4 regions of the Pantoea sp. Ae19-2 genome follow, and region 2 is predicted to be linked to each of the others. Evidence: riboswitches for the same ligand, from Rfam matches in the RefSeq annotation. Region 2 holds a riboswitch; each other region holds the start of a gene.
What was found. A riboswitch is a leader RNA that binds a small molecule or an ion and turns the genes downstream of it on or off. The one in region 2 is predicted to bind thiamine pyrophosphate.

Region 1: linked by a shared signal. The riboswitch ahead of AAIE03_RS22090 (FAD-dependent oxidoreductase) and the one ahead of thiC (phosphomethylpyrimidine synthase ThiC) in region 2 are both predicted to bind thiamine pyrophosphate.
Region 3: linked by a shared signal. The riboswitch ahead of thiB (thiamine ABC transporter substrate binding subunit) and the one ahead of thiC (phosphomethylpyrimidine synthase ThiC) in region 2 are both predicted to bind thiamine pyrophosphate.
Region 4: linked by a shared signal. The riboswitch ahead of thiM (hydroxyethylthiazole kinase) and the one ahead of thiC (phosphomethylpyrimidine synthase ThiC) in region 2 are both predicted to bind thiamine pyrophosphate.

Annotation. Positions count from the first base shown of each region.
Region 1 is NZ_JBCHWE010000002.1:327,829-332,468, forward strand. Features, by position in the region: gene AAIE03_RS22075 (HesA/MoeB/ThiF family protein) at 1-249, opposite strand, end outside; gene AAIE03_RS22080 (thiazole synthase) at 259-1,017, opposite strand; gene thiS (sulfur carrier protein ThiS) at 1,020-1,217, opposite strand; gene AAIE03_RS22090 (FAD-dependent oxidoreductase) at 1,214-2,146, opposite strand; TPP riboswitch at 2,285-2,404, opposite strand; gene AAIE03_RS22095 (AzlD domain-containing protein) at 2,463-2,783, opposite strand; gene AAIE03_RS22100 (AzlC family ABC transporter permease) at 2,780-3,451, opposite strand; gene AAIE03_RS22105 (helix-turn-helix domain-containing protein) at 3,546-4,094, shown strand; gene AAIE03_RS22110 (ABC transporter ATP-binding protein) at 4,117-4,640, opposite strand, start outside.
Region 2 is NZ_JBCHWE010000001.1:3,690,676-3,695,315, forward strand. Features, by position in the region: gene nudC (NAD(+) diphosphatase) at 1-730, opposite strand, end outside; gene AAIE03_RS16955 (Rsd/AlgQ family anti-sigma factor) at 928-1,431, shown strand; TPP riboswitch at 1,612-1,710, shown strand; gene thiC (phosphomethylpyrimidine synthase ThiC) at 1,796-3,718, shown strand; gene thiE (thiamine phosphate synthase) at 3,719-4,351, shown strand; gene AAIE03_RS16970 (aminotransferase-like domain-containing protein) at 4,466-4,640, opposite strand, start outside.
Region 3 is NZ_JBCHWE010000001.1:3,116,383-3,121,022, forward strand. Features, by position in the region: gene AAIE03_RS14460 (MFS transporter) at 1-334, opposite strand, end outside; gene sgrR (HTH-type transcriptional regulator SgrR) at 590-2,251, shown strand; TPP riboswitch at 2,287-2,391, shown strand; gene thiB (thiamine ABC transporter substrate binding subunit) at 2,435-3,421, shown strand; gene thiP (thiamine/thiamine pyrophosphate ABC transporter permease ThiP) at 3,397-4,640, shown strand, end outside.
Region 4 is NZ_JBCHWE010000001.1:967,092-971,731, forward strand. Features, by position in the region: gene AAIE03_RS04525 (hypothetical protein) at 117-521, opposite strand; gene AAIE03_RS04530 (lysozyme inhibitor LprI family protein) at 611-1,681, opposite strand; TPP riboswitch at 1,833-1,929, shown strand; gene thiM (hydroxyethylthiazole kinase) at 1,919-2,761, shown strand; gene thiD (bifunctional hydroxymethylpyrimidine kinase/phosphomethylpyrimidine kinase) at 2,748-3,548, shown strand; gene AAIE03_RS04545 (GntR family transcriptional regulator) at 3,583-4,269, opposite strand; gene AAIE03_RS04550 (mannitol dehydrogenase family protein) at 4,313-4,640, opposite strand, start outside.

The DNA.
Region 1 (4,640 bases), on a different contig from region 2:
TTGGGCGCAAAACACCTTCGGCTCGCCAATATCGGCAGTCGTAAATAGCGTCTGACGATGCAGGTTATGCAGCGCCACGACGTCGTCGTCATAGAGCCGGATATAACCGATGCCAGCGCCCGCCAGGAGCGGTAATAACGTGGAAGCCAGTCCACCCGCGCCAACCACTAAGACGCGGGCAGCGGACAAAGCCTGCTGCCCCTGCTCGCCCACTTCTGGCAGCATTGTCTGTCGTTGATAACGTGCCATCTCTGCTCCTTAGCGAAATTGCGCCAGCCCGAAAACGGGCGTAGAGGCGGCAGCCATGTCGCGACGCTCCATCATGCCAGCCTGACGTGCCTGATATCCCGCTTCAATGGCGCGCGCAAATGCGTCAGCCATGCGAACCGGATCGCTGGATTTCGCCACGGCGGTATTCAACAGCACAGCATCAAACCCCAATTCCATCGCCTGAGCCGCCTGGCTCGGCGCACCGATCCCGGCATCAATAATCAGTGGAACGTCCTTAAACCAGGCACGCATCGTCCGTAATCCCTCGATATTGCGTAATCCCTGGCCTGAGCCGATAGGCGCCCCCCACGGCATCAGCACTTCACAGCCCGCGTCCAGCAGTTTCTCGCCCACAATCAGATCTTCTGTGGTGTAAGGGAAAACGTGGAAACCCTCTGCACACAAAATACGTGCTGCTTCGACGAGGGCAAAGGGATCGGGCTGTAAGGTATCGGCATGACCGATCACCTCAAGCTTGATCCAGGACGTGGCAAACAATTCCCGCGCCATATGCGCAGTCGTCACGGCTTCTTTCACCGTGTGGCAGCCTGCGGTATTGGGTAAAACGCGTTTATTTAAGGTTTTCAGGAGATCGCGAAAGGCTCCGCCCTGGCTTCCTTCACGACGCAGACTCACCGTAATAATCTCGGCGCCGGATGCGCCAACGGCCTGTTGCAGAATATCCGGCGAGGGATAACCTGCAGTACCCAGTAAAAAACGTGACTGTCCGCTAAAGTCATAAAACATCGTTAGCCTCCCTGCATCGGCGATAACACTTCAAGACGACAACCCGCCACAAGCGGCTCTGAGGAATAGCGCTCCCGGGGAACAAATTCGCCGTTCACGGCACTGGCGACACAGCCAGCATCGATATGTTGTTCCACGAGTAATTCAGCCAGCGTGCGGGCTTCGGTTTCAATAGCAAGGCCGTTCAGTTCTATTTTCATCGCACTCCCTCGGACGTCAGTTGTTGCATAAGCTTCTCGGCCATCATCGGGGCCAGCAGGAAGCCGTGACGGTACATGCCGTTAATGGAAAAAATGCCATTTTCATAACGCACTTCGGGCAGATTGTGGCGGTAAGCCGGACGCAGACCTGTGCCGCTTTCAATAATGCGTGCTTCGGCGAGGGCAGGATGGATGCTGTAGGCTGCGCTTAACAGTTCCATCATAGCGCGCGCGCTGATTGGGCTGTCATCCTGGCTTTCGACCATGGTCGCGCCCAGCATAAAATGCCCCTGAGCCCTGGGCACCAGATAACAGGGAAAACGCGGGTGCAGCAGGCGAACAGGACGGGAAAACGTTATTTCGTCGGTGTGGAGAATAACCATTTCACCGCGCACGGCACGCAATTCCGGTTGGGATTGCCGGGCATGAATACCCCGGCAATCGATAATTTTCCCGCTGGGTTTACCCGGGTGAAACCGGACACCCGCATTCAGTAAACGCGTTTGTAATTGTTGCATTGCCAGCCGGGGATCAAGATGACCTTCTGCGGCAAAGAACAAGCCACGGGCAAAACGGTCTTCCAGCGCAGGTTCAATCTCTGCTGGCGTCACCCACTGATGTGATGAGGTCATGTTAGCGAAACGCGTTAACTCAGCACTGTCGCGCGGGGGCGCAATCACCAGGGTACCCTGCTGTTCCACGCCGCTGACCCGGGCCGACCACCATGCCGCAGCATACTGACCCCAGTCAACGACCTGCTGTGGCGCACTTTCCGCTTCGCACCAGGGCGCCAGCATACCGCCAGCCCAGTGCGATGCCGCGCGGCAGTCCGGTAAGGTAATGATTTCGACAGGTTCACCCTGCTCCGCCAGTAGCGTGGCGATACACAATCCGGACACGCCGCTGCCGAGCACTGACCAGCGGCTCATTGCCAGCCAACCTGACAGGGTAACATCAGAAACAGGATTTTCACTTTGGCCTCTCTGTTAACAGTCAGAGACCCGTGATACAAGAAGGGAAAAAGCATGAGCCCGGCAAAAGCAGACTCTGCGGCAAGTATCTGCCTGTGGCAAAGATACCCGTCTTCCTACGCCAGTATCAACTGGGTCAGGTTCTAAGGGTCGCTAAGCCGCGCATTGCGCTATTAGCCTCTCAGTCTCTTTGGCGAGACTCCCCTGACGGGTTCTAGTTTTATTTTAAGCCGCGCCTTACGTCAAGGCTGATGCAGCAATTTGTCGTTAGCGACTAAGGCACATTCAGGTAACGCAGCAGAGCGGTCATACAGGCTGCGCCCAAAATGATGACGATCAGCGGCGCCCTGCGCCAGGCGAGAAAAATGGCAAACGACACGCCCAGCAGCCTTGCCATCCCGGCAAAATGCTGACCTTCGAACAACGTGGTGGTGGCTGCAACGGCCAGTAACAGTACCGTGGCCGCATCGGATAACACATTTTGCGTGCGCTCACTGACAGGCAACCGGTTACCCAGTTTGACGCCCGCATAACGAATGGCATAGGTTCCGGCAGACAGCAAGGCAATGCCTGCAATTATCATCGGATGATTCATTTGCGCGATCTCCACGTAAGCAGCCCTAACAACGAAAACAGAACAGGCATCCCTGCTGGAACAAATGGCGTGACCGCCAGCGACAGCACGGCGCCGGTAGCCGCAGGAATGCGGGTTCGGGGTTTGCGTAACGCCGGGAAGATGAGTGCGATAAGAATGGCGGGAAACACGGCATCCAGACCGATAACGGAAATATTCGGGATAAACTGGCCAATCGCGGCCCCGAGCATGACGGTGAACGGCCAGATCAATCCGATACCGATGCCGCACAGCCAAAACGCACTGCGGCGTTGAGCCAGCTGCGGCTGAGAGATGCCGAACACCACACTTTCATCGTTCATAATGTGACAGCCGAGCGCCCCCCGCCAGCCTCTGCCCACTAAGTCTTTAACCGCAATGCCAAAGGGAAGATGGCGGGCGTTGACCAGCAAACCTGCCGCGGCAGCGGTTAAAGGACTGCCACCGCCGGCAACGATGCCAATAAATAAGAATTCCGATGCGCCAGCCAGCACCAGCGTTGATAACGCCAGCGGTACCCAAAACGGAAAGCCATCAGCAGTGGCGAGCGACCCGTAAGACAGGCCGACAATGCCATCTGCGATACAGACCAGAAAAATTGCTTTTATAACGCCTTTATCCAGCGTGAATTTTTTTGCCAGCATCAACATCGAATCCCATAACGAACGATAAATCCATTATAATGAACATCGGATATGTATTACAAGACGAACGATACGTTCATTTTAACGAACAGGAAAAGTGATGAGCACGCCCATTGATATCATTGCCCGAGGTTTAGTAAGAGAACGCCAGCGTGCCGGCCTGACGCTGGCTGAAGTTGCTCGCCGGGCGGGGATTGCAAAATCGACCCTGTCTCAGCTTGAAGCCGGTAACGGCAATCCGGGTATTGAGACGTTGTGGTCGCTGTGTGTCGCGCTCAATATTCCATTTGCACGCCTGATGGAGCCGGAAACGAACCGGTTACAGGTTATTCGCCGCGGAGAAGGCCCCACGGTGGCTGCTGAGCAGGCTGATTACAAAGCCGTCTTACTGGCAACCTGTCCACCGGGCGCACGACGGGATATCTATCTTCTGCACATACAGCCCGGCAGCGAACGCTGCTCACAGCCGCATTCACCGAATACCATCGAACATTTAATTTTGACGCAAGGGCGCGCAGAGGTTGGGCCGGTTGATTCACCCGTTGAGCTTGAGGTAGGCGATTACATCAGCTACCCGGGCGACACTGAGCATATTTTTCGTGCGCTTGAGCCAGATACGCTGGCTGTGCTGGTCATGGAGCATGTGTGAAGGCAGGTTTCCCTGCCTTCGGTTAAATACAGACTTCCTGGGCTATTGCGGCGCTCTGGCTGAGGGAAGCCAGTGAGATAACACGATGCGCGCTTTTCTCCAGTAAGGCGAGATCGTGGCTGACCAGCAAAATGGCGCAGCGTTGCTGTGTTGCCAGTTCGCTAATCAACGCCAGCGTCTGCTGCTGAACGACAGGATCCAGGCGCGACGTCGGCTCATCCGCAAATAAAAACACAGGGTCCAGTAACATCACCCTGAGCAGTGAAAAGCGCTGAAGCTCGCCGCCTGACAAACCCGAAGCCGGACGGTTCAGCAACGCGTGCGCTAATCCCAGTTGTGCCATCAGTTCATCACGTCGCTTCACCGTGGCGTGGTGCAGCCGCAGCACATCATCGATAACCCTGACCATCGCGATGTCAGGTGGAAATATGGCTGAGGGATCCTGATAAAGTTTTTGATAACGTAACCTACTGGCAGCCCCTGGACGCACGATCTTGCCCGCATCGGGCATTATCAAACCGCATAGCGTATCCCCCAGGCTACTTT
Region 2 (4,640 bases):
ATCGACGGGCGACGGTACCGGGCGGCGGCAGTAAAGGCAGCGCATCAAAGCGGAACCATCCGGCGTCCAGCAGCTCTTTGCCGTCATGTTGTAACTCGCCGCCATCATATTCCGCCATAAACGCCATCATCAGAGACTGCGGGAAAGGCCAGGGCTGCGAGGTAACATAGCGGACATTCTTCACACGCACGTTGCTCTCTTCCATTACCTCGCGCGCGACGGCCTGTTCAATGGTTTCGCCGACTTCGACGAAACCGGCCAGCACAGTGTAAATGTTATTACGCTGGCGCGCATGGTTAGCCAACAGGATCTCGTCCCCCCGGCGAATGGCGACGATAATGCAGGGCGCAATCTGTGGATAGTAGCGTTCACGGCAGTGGCTGCACAGGCAGGCAAATTCACGCTTGCTGGCGTGCATCTCATGGCCGCAGTAGCCACACCAGCGGTGAGAGCGATAAAATTCGGCCAGCTGTACACCGCGCCCTGCCAACTGAAACAGTCCCGGATCTTCGTTAAGTAACTGCCGCAAAGACAGCATATCCTCCGAACGTGTTTCGCAAATCAGCCAGACATTCTCCCCCTGCCATTCGCCAATTACGCGCCCCTGATGACCCGTCAGGCCAAAATGCTGCGCATTACCGTGAGGCAGGTCTCCTTGCGGTAACCAAATTTTTTGTTCACTGCTGACAATCCACCATCCAGCGTCTACGCTTGAAATTTCGCATTGCATTTATTTCGTCATCCTTAGCGTCAACCCGCACGCTGAAGTCCCGATGTTAAGTGTGTAGATGAACAACTATACCCAAATAATTCTGGTTGCAAGACGGCAACACGCTTATTTCTCCCCGGCAGGCTCGTGGAAAACAAGCGCACTTGACGCATCGCTAATCTGAAATATGAAGGTGCATAACTCATACGGAGTTAACTATGCTCAACCAGTTAGACGTTCTGACCAAACGCGTAGGTGGCAGTAATGAACTGGTCGATTCATGGCTGGCCGCTCGCCGCCAGTTACTGGTTTCTTATTACCATTTGGTCGGTATCAAGCCAAAGAAAGAGGCACTGACGCGTCTGGATGAACAGGCACTTGATAACTTTTGCCATAATCTGGTCGATTACCTTTCATCCGGCCACTTCAGCCTCTATCAACGCCTGATCGGAGAAATGGACGGTACCAGTCCGCTGTTGGCAGCAACGCAGATTTATCCCTCGCTGGAAGCCAACACCGAACAACTGATGAAGCTGTATGACGGACACCTGCAGCAGGCGATTGATGACGATAACTACGTCACCTTTCAGAATGCGCTATCGGAGGTCGGAGAAGCCCTGGAAGGACGCTTTACGCTTGAGGACAAACTCATCCAGATGGCATGGGATAATCACCTGACCCCGCCCGTGGCTAACGACAGCGAAATTGCCCGCCCCGCCTAAAACCTAATCGATTGTAAAAGACTTGTGATTAGCCAAAAGCCCCCTTATGCTGAGTGGGCTTTACGTTTAACGCCGAACGTAGTCGGTGTTTACGGTTGATACGTCATCTACGGGCGCTGTTCATGCTATACCTTTTTCCGGGGTGAAGCCGAGCGGGCGCCGTAGCGAAATCGTTGAAACCTCATCTTGTCGGAGTGCCTAAGGGCTGAGACCGTTAATTCGGGATCCGCGGAACCTGATCAGGTTAGAACCTGCGAAGGGAACAAGAGTAAATTTATACGGTACGCCACCGAATGGTGTCAGCAGTGCCGTTACTCCTTCCGAACTCCGGACAAGCAACCTTCCCTCTTACTGGAATATTGCTATGTCTACTGCTAAAACGACCCGTCGCGAACAACGTGCTCAGGCACAGGAATTCATTGACTCTCTTCAGGGCGGCAGCGCCTTCCCTAATTCAAAACGTATCTGGCTTACCGGCAGCCGCGATGATATCCGTGTCCCAATGCGGGAAATTCAACTCAGCCCTACCCTGACCAGCGGCAGTAAAGAAGCGCCGGTTTATGAGGAGAATGAGCCCGTTCCGGTTTACGATACGGCCGGTGCCTATGGCGATCCCGCCGCACAAATCGACGTGCATCGGGGGCTGGATAAACTGCGGGCGCGCTGGATTGAAGAGCGGAATGACAGCGAAAATCTGGTGCAAATCAGCTCTGCCTACACGCAACAGCGGCTGGCCGATGACGGCCTGGATCACTTACGTTTTGAACACCTGCCCACACCACGCCGTGCAAAGGCAGGCCACTGCGTTACCCAGCTCCATTATGCTCGTCGGGGCATAATTACGCCGGAGATGGAGTTTATCGCGCTGCGGGAAAATATGGGCCGGGAACGCATCCGCGGCGAGGTGCTGCTGCAGCAGCATCCGGGGCACAGCTTTGGCGCCCATCTGCCAGAAAATATTACCCCTGAGTTTGTGCGTCAGGAAGTGGCTGCCGGGCGCGCTATTATTCCGGCAAATATTAACCATCCCGAATCCGAACCCATGATCATCGGGCGTAACTTTCTGGTGAAAGTGAATGCCAATATCGGCAACTCAGCCGTGACCTCCTCGATTGAAGAAGAGGTTGAAAAGCTGGTGTGGTCAACGCGTTGGGGCGCCGATACCGTCATGGATCTTTCCACCGGCCGCTATATCCACGAAACCCGTGAATGGATTTTGCGTAACAGCCCGGTGCCTATCGGTACGGTACCGATCTATCAGGCGCTTGAGAAAGTTAACGGTGTGGCAGAAGATCTGAACTGGGAAATTTTCCGCGACACATTGCTGGAACAGGCCGAGCAGGGTGTGGATTATTTTACGATTCATGCAGGCGTGCTGCTGCGCTACGTGCCCATGACCGCGAAGCGCCTGACTGGGATTGTCTCGCGTGGTGGTTCCATTATGGCGAAGTGGTGCCTGTCGCATCACAGAGAGAGCTTCCTGTATGAGCACTTCCGCGACATCTGTGAAATTTGTGCGGCCTACGACATCTCATTATCACTGGGTGACGGCCTGCGTCCGGGATCGATTCAGGATGCCAATGACGAAGCGCAGTTTGCGGAACTGCACACCTTAGGTGAGCTGACGAAAATTGCCTGGGAATACGACGTGCAGGTGATGATTGAGGGCCCCGGCCATATTCCCATGCAAATGATCCGTCGCAACATGACCGAACAACTGGAACATTGCCATGAAGCGCCGTTTTACACTCTGGGCCCCCTCACCACTGATATTGCTCCGGGTTACGATCACTTTACCTCCGGCATTGGTGCCGCGATGATTGGCTGGTTCGGCTGCGCCATGCTGTGCTACGTCACGCCCAAAGAGCATTTAGGTCTGCCAAACAAGGAAGATGTTAAACAGGGCTTAATCACGTACAAGATCGCCGCGCACGCAGCCGATCTGGCCAAGGGTCATCCGGGCGCGCAGATCCGCGACAATGCGATGTCCAAAGCACGTTTTGAGTTTCGCTGGGAAGACCAGTTTAATCTTGCACTGGATCCGCATACGGCCCGGGCTTACCACGATGAAACCCTGCCGCAGGAGTCCGGTAAGGTGGCCCACTTCTGCTCTATGTGCGGCCCCAAATTTTGCTCAATGAAAATTACCCAGGAAGTGCGTGACTACGCCGCAAGGCAGGAAGCCGAAGCCCAGGCGATTGAGGTGGGGATGGCGAAAATGTCTGATCATTTTCGTGAGCGCGGCGGTGAGCTGTATCACCCTGCGACCGCAATAAAGGAGGAATAAATGGACGCCTTTCCCGCAACCGCATCACGTCTGGGGCTCTATCCGGTCGTTGACAGCGTGGAATGGATAGAGCGCCTGCTGGAAGCCGGTGTGCGAACCCTTCAGCTTCGGATCAAGGATCAGCCGGACGAGGTGGTTGAACCCATGATTATTCGGGCTATCGCCGCAGGTAAGCGCTATCAGGCACGTCTGTTTATCAATGATTACTGGCAACTGGCGATTAAACATCAGGCCTATGGCGTCCATCTGGGTCAGGAAGATTTAGAGGTCGCTAACCTGCAGCAGATCCTGCACGCAGGCTTGCGGCTGGGACTTTCAACTCATGATGATGCAGAGCTGGATCGGGCGCTGGCACTGCGCCCTTCCTATGTGGCGCTGGGGCACATCTTCCCCACCCAGACGAAGGCCATGCCCTCTTCCCCGCAGGGCGTAGCTGAACTTAAGCGCCATTTGGCCCGGCTGCACGGCATCTCAACAGTCGCGATCGGAGGCATCAGTATTGATCGTGCGCCAGAGGTACTGGCCACCGGGGTGGGCAGTATTGCGGTGGTGAGCGCGATTACTCAGGCAGAAGACTGGCAGGAGGCCACGCGTGTTCTGCTGCGGCTTGCCGAACCCGAAACGGCGTACTAACGCGCGTCAGCGCCCAGAAATACCTGCAGCCTGTGCAAAAGGCTGTTAAAGAGTGGAAAGCCGCGCACGGCAATGAGTATTACGGCTGGCGCGGTTTTTTTATGCTCAGTAAAGTCACAGGTGTCCGGCCGGAATGGCCGGACCAGGGCCAGTTCCCTCCTCTTTCTGGCCCTGCTCCTCAACCACAGGTACAGAGGTATGTGCCCTTGGCCGATCGTGGACACATGCCGCTATCGCCTGCTCAACGGCGCTGCCCGTTATCGCCAGTGCCCGTTCAACTTTATCGCTG
Region 3 (4,640 bases), 570 kb from region 2:
GCACGCCCAGCGTTATCAGCGTCAGGTAATGGCGGGTAAACGCGAACAGTATGGCGTTTGCCAGGGCAAGGATACAGCACACTAAGATGATATTCCGCCGATCGCCAACGCTGTCGGAGCGCTTTGCGATCATCATGCTGACCACAATGCCGGCGATGGCATTGATGGTAAAAAACAGCCCGACCCACAGCGGTGGCACCTGCACTTCTCGCGATAAAAACAGGCTCAGCGTCGGTGCCTGCAGCGCACCGGCCACGCCGAGGATAAAGGCGGTCACCATAAAAGCCAAAAAGACCGGATTGAAACGGCGCGAGAACGATAACAAAGATTTCATGCCTTATCCCTGACAGAACAACGGGAGAAACGGGAACAATGGAACCCCGACCCAAACCTACAACGTAAAAAAAACCAGCAGAATAACCCTGCTGGCGAAATCGTAACACACTACTCAGAAGGGACAGACATCGCTGCCAGTCCATGTCAGAGCGCCATTCATTACTGAATGCCTCCCGCTCTTCCAATACAGGAAAGATTGCCTCTAAAATGGGGTAAGAAAAACAGAGCACCTTTATCAGGGAGTTCCTCTTTTATGTCGTCATCACGTCTGAAGCAGCAGTTCATTCGTCTGTGGCAAAATTGCCAGGGACAACCACAGGAAACAACCCTGGGCGAACTGGCTGATTTGCTGCACTGTTCGCGTCGCCATATGCGAAACCTGCTCAACAGAATGCAAGCGGCTGGCTGGCTCACCTGGCAGGCCGAAGCCGGACGGGGCAAACGTTCCCTGATGACCTTCTGCTACACCGGGCTGGCGCTGCAGCAGCAGCGTGCCGAAGATCTTCTGGAGCAGGATCGTATCGATCAGTTAGTCCAGCTGGTGGGGGATAAAGATCAGGTCAGACAGATGATCAGCGCCCACCTGGGGCGGAGCTTCCGCCAGGGCAAACATATTTTGCGCGTCCTCTATTATCGCCCTCTGCTGAATCTGTTACCCGGTTCGCCCCTGCGCCGTTCGGAAACCCATATTGCCCGCCAGATCTTTAGCGGCCTGACGCGCATAAATGAGGAACAGGGGGAAATCGAGGCCGATATCGCCCATCACTGGCAGCAAACATCCGATCTCCACTGGCGCTTTTATTTACGCCCTGCCATTCGTTTTCATCATGGCCGGGAGCTGGACATGGCCGATGTGATCGCAAGCCTGGAACGCCTGCGTCAGTATCCCCTGTTTTCTCATATCCAACGGCTCGACTCACCGGCCCCCTGGACCCTGGATATCTATCTGGATCAGCCCGACAGCTGGCTGCCCTGGCTGCTGGGCAGCGTCAGCGCCATGATTCTGCCACGGGAATGGCCTGAAATTCGCGATTTTGCCCGTCAACCTGTGGGAACAGGTCCTTATCGGGTCGTCCGTAATCAGCACAGCCAGTTGAAGATAGAAGCGTTTGACGACTACTTTGGCTATCGCGCGCTGATCGATGATGTGTCGGTGTGGGTACTGCCAGAGATCAGTGACGAGCTGGTTTATGCAGGGGTTCGCCTGCAGGGCGAAAAAGCCGATGAGAAACAGGAAGAGAGCCGGCTTGAAGAAGGCTGCTACTATTTACTGTTCGATCAGCGTTCAGAAAAAATGGCCGACCGAGACATTCGACGCTGGCTCAGCGACCTGCTTAACCCGATTGCACTCCTCAATAATGCGGGCAGGGGTTATCAGCGCTACTGGTTCCCGGCTTACGGCCTGCTACCCCGCTGGCACCATCGCCGCGATCTGACCCCAGTGGACAAACCGGCGGGCCTCACGAGCCTGACGTTAACCTGGTATAACCAGCATATTGAGCATGTCAGTATTACGGATGCCTTACGTCCGTTGCTGGCAGAACAGGGCGTTACGTTGAACACCCGGGAAGTCAGTTACGAAAGCTGGCATCAGGGCGAAGGCGAGAGTGATATCTGGCTGGGCAGCGTCAATTTTACCCTGCCCCTCGAATATTCCCTGTTTGCCCTGTTATACGAAACGCCGTTGATGCAGCACTGTCTGCCTGTTAACTGGCAGCAGGATGCCACGCGCTGGCGTGAAAAAACGCTCTCCCTCGCTGAATGGGGTAAATATCTGGTGGAAAATAGCTGGCTTCATCCGCTGTTTCATCACTGGCTGCTGCTGGAGGGCCAGCGCAGTATGCGCGGCGTGCGGATGAATACATTGGGCTGGTTTGATTTTAAATCCGCCTGGTTTGCCCCGCCTACGCTGTGAGCCTTTCCCCTTGCGCATTTAATGACTAGAATGTGGCGTTCTCAACGGGGTGCCCCTTTCCACAGTGTCAGGGCGCTGAGAAATACCCGTCGAACCTGAATCGGTTAATACCGACGTAGGGATTTGAGAGGTTGTTTTGCTCAGATCCTTTGCGACTCAACCCTGCCGCCCTAGGAGCGCAAAGTGTTAAAAAACGTCCTGCCCGTGCTGCTGTTACTCTCTGCCCCGGTCTTTGCGGCCAAACCTGTCCTGACGGTTTACACCTACGACGCCTTTTCCGCTGACTGGGGGCCGGGTCCGGCCGTCAAAAAAGCCTTTGAAGCCCAGTGCGGTTGCGAGCTGAAATTTGTCGCGCTGGAAGACGGTGTTTCGCTGCTGAACCGTGTACGTATGGAAGGCAAGAACACAAAGGCCGATGTGGTACTAGGCCTGGATAACAACCTTCTGCAGGCCGCGCAGCAAACCGGCCTGTTTGCCAAAAGCGACGTGGATACCCGTGAGCTGCAGGTGCCCGGCGGCTGGATGGACACCACCTTTGTGCCGTTCGATTACGGTTATTTCGCATTCGTGTACAACAAAAACACACTAAAAAATCCCCCTACAAGCCTGAAAGAACTGGTCGAAAGCCCAGAGAAATGGCGCGTGATTTATGAAGATCCTCGCACCAGCACGCCAGGCCTTGGCCTGCTGCTGTGGATGCAAAAGGTTTACGGGGACAACGCGCCTGAGGCCTGGCAAAAGCTGGCGAAGAAAACCGTCACGGTCACCAAAGGCTGGAGTGAAGCCTACGGCCTGTTTCTTAAAGGCGAGAGCGATCTGGTGCTGAGCTATACCACGTCACCGGCTTATCACATCATTGAAGAGAAAAAAGATAACTATGCTGCGGCATCCTTCGCCGAAGGCAACTATCTGCAGGTTGAGGTGGCCGCCCGACTGGCGAACAGCAAGCAGCCCAAACTGGCAGAACAGTTTATGCAATTCATGGTTACGCCAGCCTTTCAGAACACCATCCCTACCGGGAACTGGATGTATCCGGTGATCAAAACTGACCTGCCCGCCGGATTTGCCTCGCTCAGCGTGCCGAAGACAACATTGCAGTTTTCACCGGAAGAGGTTGCCAGCCACCGTTCGCAATGGGTTAGCCAATGGCAACGCGCCGTCAGCCGTTAATCCCTTTCTGGCTGATTCCGGGTTCGCTCGCCACGCTGCTGCTCTGCAGCGTGGCGCTGCTGGCCTTCACAGCACTGTGGATGGCGGCGCCAGCGACCGACTGGCGGTCTGTCCTGCAGGATACGTATCTGCATCATGTTATTGGCTTTTCGTTTAAGCAGGCGCTGCTTTCCGCCCTGCTCTCCTTGCTGCCGGCCATTCCACTGTCCCGAGCCCTTTATCGGCGGCGCTTTCCCGGACGTCAGGTGTTGCTGCGCCTGTGCGCCATGACGCTGGTTCTGCCCGTGCTGGTGGCCGTATTCGGCCTGCTCACCGTCTATGGTCGGGTGGGCTGGCTGGCGCAGCTTTGCGCCTGGCTTGGCGTGGACTATCACTTCTCGCCTTACGGGCTTCAGGGAATTTTACTGGCCCATGTGTTTTTCAACCTGCCGCTGGCCACGCGCCTGATGCTGCAGGCGCTGGAAAGCATTCCTGCCGAACAGCGTCAGCTTGCTGCCCAACTGAACATACGTGGCTGGCATCATTTCCGGCTGCTTGAATGGCCCTGGCTGCGCCGCCAGCTCCTGCCCACCGGGGCATTAATCTTTATGCTCTGTTTTGCCAGTTTTGCCACCGTGCTATCGCTGGGTGGCGGGCCGCAGGCGACCACCATCGAACTGGCCATCTTCCAGGCGCTAAGCTATGACTACGATCCGGGCCGCGCGGCGCTCCTGGCGCTGATTCAGCTCAGCTGCTGCCTGGTGCTGGTGCTCCTCAGCCAGCGCTTCAGCAACGCCATTCCGGCGGGTAGCCCGCAACTGAACGGCTGGCGCGATCCTCAGGATTCCACGCTGGCCCGCGTCAGCGACGCCGCCATCATCTTTTTCGCCCTGCTGCTGCTGCTGCCGCCGCTGCTGGCGGTGATCGTAAATGGTCTGGATAGCGGGCTTCGGGGCGCGTTACAGCAACCGGCGTTATGGCAGGCAACGTTGACCTCGTTACGTATCGCGCTCGGCGCCGGCGTGCTGTGTCTGGTCCTGACCACCATGCTGTTGTGGAGCAGCCGGGAGCTGCGCCTGCGGCAGCATACACTCGCCGCACAGATCATGGACACCAGCGGCATGCTGATTTTGGCAATGCCCGGTATCGTGCTGGCAACCGGCTTTTTCCTGCTACTGAACGCCACGACCGGCTTGCCGGACTCCGCGGATGGCGTGGTGATCTTTGCCAATGCGTTAAT
Region 4 (4,640 bases), 2.7 Mb from region 2:
TATCAACGCAAAGCTTTGCAGAGAGAAACCATAAGGTGATGACGACCCTGATCAGTTGAACAGGCGTTAACGCCATAACGTATCCTGAAGATAGAAGTGGCCAATCAACGGTTGGGTCACGATACTAAGCTCGGGATCACGTTTTTTGAACAGCGGTCAAAAATGCACTCGGCTTGCCACTGACCTTCAGGTGCATAGACGAGATCGGTAAATCCCTCATTAAACTCATCCCATTTTATGATGACTGGCTGATGAGTGTAGTATTGTGCAATATCAAAAAGGGGATAATAACTGGGGTAAATAAAAAAGAGCTTGATATAGTTAATTTCTGTGAGAGAAAGGAACACTAAGCCAGCGAAAATGAATGGCAGGGAAATAACTTTCGCGACATCTTTCCAACGGCGTTCCCAAATAGATGCAACAAGTTCGCATATTAACCACATTGCCCAACTTATTAATATTAAAGTGCCCCCTATTAAAGAAAAGATAAATGTACCAGAAGACACAGATGTATAAGCCATAATCATCAGGAGTGCAATCACACAATCAGCGGTAAGCTAATTAAGCCTTTGATATTAGATGGCGCTTCATCGTCTTTTTGCATTTTTTATTACTCATCATCGGTAATGTTATTCAGCAGGATCGTGATTGAACGTCTGGCTTCGCTATTCGCCGTATCCGCCGGCATGTTAAACGCATGTTGGTAGTAGTGTGTCAGCTCAATAAGGCTATTCTGGTAGCCTTCAGTATGCTGCTTGATAAACTGCTGTGCGTCGTCAGATAAGCTATTTTTTCCGTATTGGATGGACTTTAAAAACTTCATGCTGTGACTTAACGTGGCTGAAATTTCCGCCCGTGTAATGGCATAAATTGTAAAACGAATGGTCCCTGTGCTAACAGGGGTGGCATCTTCCGCCAGATGAATAAATTGCTTAAACAACGGCAGTGTGGGTTGAGTTTGTTCGCAGTCACTGATGGGGGTTCGGCTGTCAATTGCACCACCGGCCAGCGGTTCCAGCCAGACGATATTTTGTGGATGCCGTAAAAATGCCTCGCAGGGGATAATAAGTGATTCTGGATTATTTTCGGCAATGAGCCAGAGAAACATGCCGAAGTTGTTGGTATTTTCTGCTGCGCTTTCTGCATCAGGAATTTTATCTTCGAATATGTGGTTATCTGTTACTTCGAAAGCGGGTCGAATGAGTTCGGTGACCTTATTATGCCTGGTTGAACCTGCTGGAAGAGAAGTAAACTGATAAATCGCTTCGTATATGTTCACTAACTCGGGATTTGTTTTACGGATTTGCTTAATGGCTTCGCCATGATGGGTATAAAGAACCATGACAGCGAGTTCAAAAAGCCGTTGATCGTAGTATCCTTCAATGCGTTTTTCTTGAGGGTCAGTGAGACACATTTTAGTCAGGTTTTTTAACCATTGCCGTTGTGCGGTAATGAGCCCCGAAGGTCCGGCCGTGGCGTTTTTTTTCGCGAGATCAAAAAAATGCGCCATTAACCGATCTTTTGCCGATAACGTCTGGCTCTGACAAATCACCTTTTCGATTGCGCTGGGATGCGCACATGAAAAACTGGGGGCGGCACTCGCCTGAAATGCCAGCATCAATCCTGACATGAGTAACGCCAGTTTTATAAAATATGCGACCAGGCTGAAGCCAGTTTTCATCAGGATACTCTGAGTAAATAATTGTTATCTCAAGAATAAGCCCAAGAAGGCGTGTTGAATATAAACCCGGATTAAACGATCTGATTTGATGCGGGCAAGGTTGCTTTGCCAGTGGCTCAACCTTATGCTGATGACGGGTAAAGTGAATTTACCTGACGACTCGGGGTGCCCTTCTTTGTGAAGGCTGAGAAAAACCCGTATTACCTGATCTGGATAATGCCAGCGTAGGGAAGTCTGATGCCTGACCGCATTCGCCTTCTTGTCCGCCGGTTGGGAGCTCTGATGACACATCAACCGCAACACCTTTCTGATGCGCAATGCGCGCCCATTCTGCAACAGTTTCGCCGTCAGTCACCGCTGGTGCACTGTATGACCAACGATGTGGTGCAAACGCTAACGGCTAACGTTTTACTCGCCCTTAATGCCTCTCCGGCCATGGTCATCGACGCTGACGAAGCGGCGCAGTTTAGCGCGCTTGCCGATGCGCTGCTTATCAATGTCGGTACGCTAACCCACGATCGTAAGCAAGCGATGCAGGCTGCGGTGCTTGCAGCAAACCAGGCGGGCACGCCATGGACACTGGATCCGGTGGCGGTCGGCGCGCTGACGCTGCGCACCGCGTTTTGCAAGCAGCTACTCGCGCAGTCGCCTGCAGTGGTTCGCGGCAATGCCTCAGAGATTCTGGCGCTGGCGCAGCAGGCAGAAGGCGGACGCGGTGTTGACAGCCTGCATTCGGCCGAAGCCGCGCTGCAGGCTGCCCAACAGCTGGCAAAAGCTTTTGATACCTGTGTCGTCGTAACCGGCGAAGTAGACTATGTCACCGATGGACAGCGAACCTGGGCGATTACGGGCGGCTCGCCGTTAATGACGCGGGTGGTCGGCACCGGCTGTGCGCTTTCAGCGGTGGTGGCGGCCTTTGCCTGTTTGCCAGGTGACCGACTGATCAACATCGCCTGCGCCTGTCGGGTGATGGCGCTGGCTGGAGAAAAGGCCGCGCAGGATGCAGATGGACCGGGTAGCTTTGCGCCTGTTTTCCTGGATGCACTCTGGACGCTGGAGGCACCTGATGAAACGCATTAATGCCCTGACGATTGCAGGGACCGATCCCAGCGGCGGGGCCGGTATCCAGGCCGATCTGAAAACCTTCTCTGCACTGGGCGCGTACGGTACCAGTGTGATCACGGCGCTGGTGGCGCAGAATACCTGCGGTGTGCAGTCGGTATACCGTGTTGCGCCAGAATTTGTGACCGCCCAATTGGACTCGGTGCTGGATGATGTGCGCATCGACAGTGCGAAGATTGGCATGCTGTCTGAAACAGAAATTGTCGAGCGGGTGGCCCATGGCCTGCAGCGGCGGGAAATTCCCTTTGTGGTGCTGGATACGGTGATGGTGGCTAAAAGCGGCGATGCCCTGCTGAATCCGGATGCGATTGCCTGTGTGCGAGATCGTTTATTGCCACAGGTCTCATTGATTACGCCAAACCTGCCCGAAGCCGCTGCACTGCTGGGATGCCAGGTTGCCCTCAATGAAGATGAGATGCTCACCCAGGGCAAAGCGCTACTGGCGCTGGGTTGCCAGGCAGTGCTGATGAAAGGCGGTCATCTCGATGGTGATGAAAGCCCGGACTGGCTGCTAACCCGGGCAGGGCGTCAGCGCTTTAGCAGCGTACGGGTAAACACGCGTCATACGCACGGCACCGGCTGTACGCTGTCCGCCGCGCTCGCGGCCTTACGTCCCCGGCATGACAGCTGGGAAGCGACGATCAGTGAAGCGAAAGCCTGGCTGCAGCAGGCATTACTGGCGGCAGATTCGCTGGAAGTGGGCAACGGGATTGGGCCGGTGCACCATTTCCATCAGTGGTGGTAGCCCATCGTGTTTCGCCTTGCAGACTGGCAAGGCGTTAATCCTCTTCAAACCAGGCGCTGTTTTGCTTGATGACTGGGGTGATCGAAAACATCATGGCCTGCAAATGATGGCGCAACGCCGCCTCAGCCTTGACGGGATCGTTTGCCTTCAGCGCCGCAAAAATAGCATCATGCTGTTCTATCAGGGTTTCGGCGGGCGCAACGTCATTCAGGGTTAAATAGCGTACCCGATCCATGGTGGCTTTGATGTTTTCAACCGTTTCCCACGCCAGCGGACAGCCGATGCTCTCAGCGATGAGGCGATGAAACTCATCGTCCAGGCTTAAGAACATCTGGCTATCGCCACGGGCAGCGGTGATGCGTTGCAGTTGCAGGTTATGCTCCAGCGCCATCAGCCCTGACTCTTCGATTTCCTCAGCAGCGCGACGGACCACGGCAATCTCCACGGCCTCACGAATGAAACGACCATCTTCGACCCGTTTAGCCGAGATCCTGCGCACAAAGGTGCCGCGCTGCGGCAGGATCTGAACCAGACCGGCCTCCGCGAGCTTGATAAAGGCTTCCCGCACCGGCTGACGTGAGAGGTTGAACCGGGCGGAAACCTCTTTTTCCGAGAGCAGTGCGCCCGGCTGAATTACGCACGTCACGATATCGCGGCGCAGATAGCGATAAACCTGCTGATTCACCGGTTCGCTGGTGGTAATGGTGTAAGAAAGTGTCATATCGCTGTCCGTTTTATCTTCGGCCTGGCATCAGGCGATCGCATCAGACCTCAGGACCGGCAATGGCCTGCTGAACGCTGGCACGGGCTCCCTGAGCGGCAAGCAGCAGGTAACAGGCGGTAAGTTGTTTCACCAGCGCATCGTTTTTAGCAAGATCGTCGCCAAATACCCTGCTGATGTTGAGTAACGCCCGCACGCGAGCTTCACCGTCATCACTTTCCGCTACGCAAGTGGCCAGTTGCGCGTTCAGCGGATCGCGGATCTCAATGGGCTCGCCTTTTTCATCCACTGCGCTGACATAGCGCATCCAGGCCGCGATGCCCAGCAGCAGCAACGGACATGGCGTGCCGTGGTCCAGATGCCAACGCAGG